Calidifontibacter indicus: one gene and its partner. Each later gene encodes a partner of the first gene's protein in a complex. Links are inferred from orthologs where the notes say so. Each region holds a gene or a part of one and is shown in the gene's direction. Other genes may lie near its edges.

Region 1 (3,235 bases):
CCATCAAGGGTGCCCTGGAGAAGGCCGGGGTCGCCGGTGACCAGGTGCAGTACGTGATCATGGGCCAGGTGCTGACCGCCGGCGCCGGTCAGATCCCGGCCCGTCAGGCCGCGGTCAAGGGCGGCATCCCGATGACCGTGCCGGCGCTCACCATCAACAAGGTGTGCCTGTCGGGTGTCGACGCCATCGCGCTCGCCGCCCAGCTGATCCGTGCGGGCGAGTTCGACACCGTGGTGGCGGGCGGCCAGGAGTCGATGAGCCAGGCGCCCCACCTGCTGACCAAGAGTCGCGAGGGCTTCAAGTACGGCGACGTGAAGATGACCGACCACATGGCCTACGACGGTCTGTGGGACGTGCTGACCGACCAGGCGATGGGCAACCTCACCGAGTCGGCGAACAAGGGCGACCAGGAGTTCACCCGCACCGAGCAGGACGAGTTCTCGGCGCGCAGCCACCAGTTGGCCGCGAAGGCGTGGAAGGACGGCCTGTTCGACGACGAGGTGCTCACCGTCAGCATCCCGCAGCGCAAGGGCGATCCGCTGGAGTTCAAGGCCGACGAGGGCATCCGCGCCGACACGACCGCCGAGTCGCTGTCCGGCCTGCGGCCGGCGTTCAGCAAGGACGGCACGATCACCGCGGGCTCGGCGTCGCAGATCTCGGACGGCGCCTGCGCGGTCGTGGTGATGAGCAAGGCCAAGGCGCAGGAGAAGGGGCTGAAGTGGCTGGCCGAGATCGGTGCCCACGGTGTCGTCGCCGGTCCCGACTCCACGCTGCAGTCGCAGCCGGCCAACGCGATCGAAGCCGCATGCGCCAAGGAAGGCATCGCGCCGTCCGACCTCGACCTCATCGAGATCAACGAGGCGTTCGCCGCGGTCGGTCTCGCGTCCACCAAGCAGCTCGGTCTGGACGCCGACAAGGTCAACGTCAACGGCGGCGCGATCGCCATGGGTCACCCGATCGGCATGTCCGGTGCCCGCATCACCCTGCACCTGGCGCTCGAGCTCGCCCGTCGTGGTGGCGGCGTCGGCGCGGCCGCTCTGTGCGGCGGTGGCGGTCAGGGCGACGCCCTGATCGTGCGCGTGCCGAAGGCCTGAAATTCGCTGCAACCCTTAAGGATTCATCGATGAGTCGTCGGGACGTCGACGTACCTTCGTTGGTCGAGGCGGCCCGGGGAGGATCCCCCCGGGCCGTCGCCCGTTTGATCAGCCTGGTCGAGAACGCCGACCCGCGGCTGCGTGAGGTCATGGCTGCGCTCGCGCCCCACACCGGTCGAGCCCGCATCATCGGGCTCACCGGCTCGCCCGGCGTCGGCAAGTCGACCACCACCAATGTGCTCGTGCGTGCCTTTCGCGAGCGTGGCTTGCGGGTCGGGGTGCTGGCCGTCGATCCCAGTTCGCCGTTCTCCGGCGGTGCGCTGCTCGGCGACCGCATCCGCCTGGTCGACCACGCACTCGACCCCGACGTCTACATGCGCTCGATGGCCAGCCGGGGTCATCTGGGCGGGTTGTCCTGGGCGACGCCGCAGGCGCTGCGGGTGCTCGATGCTGCCGGTTGCGACGTGATCTTCGTCGAGACGGTGGGCGTCGGGCAGAGCGAGGTCGAGGTCGCGGGCCTCGCCGACAGCGTGTTGGTGTTGCTCGCACCTGGCATGGGCGACGGGGTGCAGGCCGCGAAGGCGGGAATTCTGGAGATCGGCGACGTGTTTGTCGTCAACAGGGCCGACCGGGAGGGTGCCGATGCGACGGTGCGCGACCTGCGCCACATGATTACCCTCGGCGACCGCACCGAGCCGGGTTTGTGGCGTCCGTCGGTGGAGAAGTTGGTGGCCGAGAAGGGCACCGGTCTCGACGATTTGATGGCCGCGCTCGACAAGCACCTCGCGTGGTCGCAGAAAAGCGGAGAATTGGGGCGTCGTCGCACCGCGCGGGCGCGTTGGGAGATCGAGCAGATCGCCCTACGTCTGCTGCGGGCACGGATGGCGCGGCCTGGCGAGGGCGGCGATCTCGACGACCTCGCGGAGCAGGTGGTGGCCGGCACGACCGACCCTTATAACGCAGCCGATCGATTGATTGAGAACTTATGACTGACAACGGAATTCGTATGACCATCAAGCCAATGATCCTCGTGGTCGCAGCGCAGTACGCCGAGGTGATGGAGGGGGAGTTCTCCCGCTACAAGCGCGACTATGAGGTGGTGGTCGTGCCGACCCTCGCCGACGGGTTGCGGCAGGCACAGCGGGCGATTGCGTTCAACGGACAGATCGCACTCGTCGCCGCGGAGTCCTCTCTCGCCGACACCCCGGGGCTCGTCGCGCTCGACTGCATCCACGCGCTCAGCCCGACGGTGAAGCGCGTGCTGCTGCTCGGTTGGGGCGAGTTCCGACACACCCGCACGGTGGTGCGCGAGGCCATGGCCGCCGGACGCTTGGACACGCCGTTGACCGTGCCGCGCGGGGTGCGCGAAGAAGAGTTTCACACCGCGGTCACCGAGTTGCTGTCCGACTGGGCATGGACCTCCGCCGGCCCCGTGGTCGCGGCCGTCGAACTCGTCTCGCCGCCCGACATCGCGGCGCTCGGTCGGTTGCGTGACTTCTTCGATCGTCAAGGCGTGCCGACCCGCACCTCCAGCCCCGAAAGCGAGGTCGGGCTCGAGATCATCGAACAGCTGCGCAGCACCGGTCACGAGGGTGAGATCGATTACCCGCTGGTGAGCTCACCGTTCGGCGGGCTGGCGCAGAATCCCACCATCGCGCAGGTCTCGACCTACTTCACCGACACCTCGACCGACCTGTCCGCCGAGGTGTTCGACCTGGTGATCGTCGGCGGCGGCCCGGCCGGGCTGGCCGCCTCGGTCTACGGTGCGTCCGAGGGTTTGCGCACGGTCGTCCTCGACTCCGATGCCATTGGCGGACAAGCGGGTTCGAGCTCGATGATCCGCAACTACCTCGGCTTTCCGCGTGGCATTTCCGGCATGCGGCTGGCGCAGCGGGCCCGCACCCAGGCATCGCGCTTCGGCGCCGATCTGCGACCGGGTTGCCGGGTGACCGGCGTCGAGCTGGGCACCGACGGGTCGCCGCACGTGCTGCTCACTCCGAAGGGACGCGTGCGGGCGCGAGCCCTGCTGGTGGCCTCGGGTGTGAAGTATCGCCGGATGGGTGTGCCTTCAATCGACGAGCTCGTCGGGCTCGGTGTCCACTACGGTGCGGCCACGTCGGCGGCGCGGGAGTGCGCCGGCG
Region 2 (3,302 bases), 1.6 Mb from region 1 along the record:
GCCGTCGCCACGATGGGTGGGCTCGGCGCCATCACCGTCACCGCCCCGCAGGCCGAAGCCGTCACGTGCAAGGCGTACACCACCATCTCCGTGCGCGGCACCAACGACGGAACCCGCACCTCCTCGGGCACCCAGTTGCCCACCGCCGTCGCGGCCTTCAAGGCGCAGAAGGGTTCGACGAACGTCGTCAGCACCTACGTGAACTACCAGGCCTCCTTCAACTACGCCGCTTCGATGGCCGATGGACGGGCTGCGCTCAAGGCGACCTTCAACTCCTACGCCAACGCGTGCCCGCGCACCAAGATCGCGCTGTTCGGCTACTCCCAGGGCGCCCACATCGTCGGCGATGTGGTGGTGGGGATGTCGAGCACCCAGCGGGCCCGCCTGCAGGGCATCGGCCTCATCGGCGACCCGATGATGAACCCGACCTTCGCCAGCAGCAAGACCGCCGACCGCAGCCACGGCGGCATGTGGGGACGTCGCGCGTCCTGGCCGTCCGGTGTGTACGTCTACAACGTCTGCAACCGGGGCGACCGGGTCTGTGCATCCCTCAACTGGGTCGACTCGATGGCCTTCCTGAGGAACGGGTCGCGCAACGCACCCCACCTGAAGTACACGACCTCCACCTACTCGCCGCTGAGCAGCTCCGGCGCCTGGAACATCGGCTACCACGTGGCTCGCCGAGCCTGAGTGCGTTGCGTGGGCCGGAGCGCGCTTTCCGGATGCGGGACGGTGCGGGAGACCGCGCCGTCCCGCTGGCTAATCTGTGACCATGGCCACTACCGAGTCCGATCTGCCGTTCGAGGCGCTCTACGACGCGTCCGCCCTCGCCGACTTCGATGCGGCCACCAAGCTCGGGGCACCGGGGGAGTACCCGTTCACCCGTGGCGTATACCCGAGCATGTACACCGGGCGCCCCTGGACGATGCGCCAGTACGCCGGGTTCGGCACGGCCAAGGAATCGAACGAGCGATACAAGGAACTCGTCGCCAACGGCACCGGCGGTCTGTCGGTGGCCTTCGACCTGCCGACCCAGATGGGCTACGACTCCGACGCCCCGCTGGCGCACGGTGAGGTCGGCAAGGTGGGCGTTGCGATCGACAGCCTCGACGACATGAACACCCTCTTCGACGGTCTGCCGCTCGACGAGGTCTCCACCAGCATGACCATCAACGCGCCCGCCAGCACGCTGCTGTTGCTCTACCAGCTCACCGCGCAGCAGCAGGGCATCGCGGCCGACAAGCTCACCGGCACCATCCAGAACGACGTGCTGAAGGAGTACATCGCCCGCGGCACCTACATCTATCCGCCGGCCGAGTCGCTGCGTCTGACCAGCGACGTGTTCGCCTACTGCCGCAACGAGATTCCGAAGTGGAACACCATCTCTATCAGCGGTTACCACATGGCGGAGGCGGGTGCGACGCCCGTGCAGGAGGTCGCGTTCACCCTTGCCAACGCCAAGGAGTATGTGCGTGCTGCGATGCGCGCCGGCCTCGCCGTCGACGACTTCGCGCCGCGCCTCAGCTTCTTCTTCGTCGCCCGCACCACGCTGCTGGAGGAGGTCGCGAAGTTCCGTGCGGCCCGCCGCATCTGGGCGCGCATCATGAAGGAGGAGTTCGGCGCCAAGAACCCCAAGTCGCTCATGCTGCGCTTCCACACCCAGACCGCCGGGGTGCAGCTCACCGCGCAGCAGCCCGAGGTCAACCTGGTGCGCGTCGCCCTCCAGGGCCTCGGGGCAGTGCTCGGCGGCACCCAGTCGCTGCACACCAACTCCTACGACGAGGCCATCGCGCTTCCCACGGCGAAAGCGGCCCGACTCGCGTTGCGCACCCAGCAGGTGATCGCCTACGAGACCGACGTGACCAAGACCGTCGACCCGTTCGCCGGCAGCTACGTCATCGAGTCGCTGACCGACGACATCGAGGACGCCGTCACCGCGCTCATGCAGCAGGTCGAGGACAAGGGTGGCGCGGTCAAGGCGATCGAGGAGGGTTTTCAGAAGAGCGAGATCGAGCGCTCCGCCTACCAGATCGCGCTCGAGATCGACGGCGGCGAACGCACCGTCGTCGGACAGAACCGGTTCACCATCGACCAGGACGACAAGTACGAGCCGCTGCGCGTCGACCCGGCGATCGAGGCCGAGCAGGCCGTGCGCCTGGAGAAGCTGCGCGCCGGCCGCGACAACGCCGCGGTCACCAAGGGGCTGGACGCGTTGCGTCGGGCCGCCGAGGGCACCGACAACGTGCTGCTGCCGATGCGGCACGCGCTCGCCGCCCGGGCCACCGGTGGTGAGGTGAGCAAGGCGCTGCGCGAGGTCTGGGGCATGTACGTGCCGCGCGAACAGTTCTGATGCGGGACCTGCTCGGCGGTACCAAACGGAAGGCGTCGTTCGTCGGCACCCACTTCATGGCGATCTGCCTGGGGTTGTTGGTGCTGGCGCTCGCGCTGACCATGCTCACCAACTGCGGTGGTTCGGGCGACGGCACGGCCGCGTCGACCACGCGCAGCTATGAGCGCACCACGGCGACAACGGAATCCGGCAGCAGCACGGCGTACCGGTCGTCCGCGGCGAGCACGTCGGGCAACTCGGACACGTCCGGCACGAAGGCCGACGGCCTGCGCACTGTCGACTACGCCGACCTGCCCAAGCAGGCCAAGGACACCATCGCGTTGATCGACGCGGGCGGACCGTTCCCGTATCCGCGCGACGACGGCAAGACCTTCGGCAACTTCGAGGGACTGCTGCCGAAGCAGAAGCGCGGCTACTACCGGGAGTACACGGTGCCCACGCCCGGCGCGGACACCCGCGGCGCTCGCCGCATCATCCGCGGGCAGGACGGCACGATGTACTACACGTCCGACCATTACGTCAGCTTCCGGAGGATCCAGCGATGACCAGCCTGACCGTGACGCTCGCCCGCAGGGAGTCGGCGGTGCTGCGCTCCGACCGATCCGCCGCCGACGTCCGCGCGGTCGGTGAGCGCGCCGGATGGCGGGTGGTCGACCTCGTGCTGGAGGAGCCGACCGACAAAGCGACGTTCCTCGCCAAGTGCGCCGACGCGTTCGACCTGCCCGATCACTTCGGTCACAACTGGGACGCCCTCGCCGACTGCATCGACGACATCCGGGACGAGCCGGGGGTGCTCGTCGCCTTCGCCGGAGCCGGCCACCTGAGCGACCACGATCGGGAGGTGATCCGTGAGATCTTCACCGAGCGGGTCGACCTCGGCCCGGCGCCCTTCGTCGTGGTCGCCGCAGCGGCCCCGGCCACGCAGCCGTAGAATCCATCGGTTGTGACCGCT

Evidence for each region.
Region 2: the proteins of meaB (region 1) and DFJ65_RS06890 are in contact, whole or in part, in a crystal structure (PDB 8DPB), measured with the Methylorubrum extorquens proteins. The link is inferred for Calidifontibacter indicus from one-to-one orthologs. Residues at the interface, in SOR26638.1 of Methylorubrum extorquens: Arg20, Ala21, Ala24, Arg25, Thr28, Ser32, Arg33, Arg34, His37, Thr98, Gly99, Gly100, Ser101, Ile102, Leu103, Lys106, Thr107, Ala110, Ala113, Ile114, Asp115, Arg116, Ala118, Phe119, Ile120, Arg121, Pro122, Pro124; in SOR27001.1 of Methylorubrum extorquens: Glu577, Glu578, Asn579, Asp580, Gly581, Arg582, Arg583, Arg585, His596, Ala604, Ser605, Ala608, Asp609, Gly611, Phe612, Asp613, Val614, Asp615, Ile616, Gly617, Pro618, Leu619, Glu625, Arg628, Gln629, Val631, Glu632, Asn633, Asp634, Glu661.

Annotation. Positions count from the first base shown.
Region 1 is NZ_QTUA01000001.1:3,000,397-3,003,631, reverse strand. What follows is about bases 183-3,103. They hold meaB (methylmalonyl Co-A mutase-associated GTPase MeaB), read left to right. Parts: upstream 183-1,123; coding sequence 1,124-2,083; downstream 2,084-3,103. Other genes in these bases: DFJ65_RS14225 (NAD(P)/FAD-dependent oxidoreductase), read left to right, coding at 2,101-3,103; DFJ65_RS14235 (acetyl-CoA C-acetyltransferase), read left to right, coding at 183-1,094. Also shown: more of DFJ65_RS14235, read left to right, coding at 1-182; more of DFJ65_RS14225, read left to right, coding at 3,104-3,235. UniProt on the Escherichia coli protein: Binds and hydrolyzes GTP. Likely functions as a G-protein chaperone that assists AdoCbl cofactor delivery to the methylmalonyl-CoA mutase (MCM) ScpA and reactivation of the enzyme during catalysis.
Region 2 is NZ_QTUA01000001.1:1,442,080-1,445,381, forward strand. The notes cover bases 74-3,061. They hold DFJ65_RS06890 (acyl-CoA mutase large subunit family protein), read left to right. Parts: upstream 74-772; coding sequence 773-2,350; downstream 2,351-3,061. Other genes in these bases: DFJ65_RS06885 (cutinase family protein), read left to right, coding at 74-690; DFJ65_RS06895 (guanyl-specific ribonuclease), read left to right, coding at 2,350-2,895; DFJ65_RS06900 (barstar family protein), read left to right, coding at 2,892-3,061. In the rest of the region: more of DFJ65_RS06885, read left to right, coding at 1-73; more of DFJ65_RS06900, read left to right, coding at 3,062-3,281; DFJ65_RS06905 (amidohydrolase), read left to right, coding at 3,294-3,302. UniProt on the Escherichia coli protein: Catalyzes the interconversion of succinyl-CoA and methylmalonyl-CoA. Could be part of a pathway that converts succinate to propionate.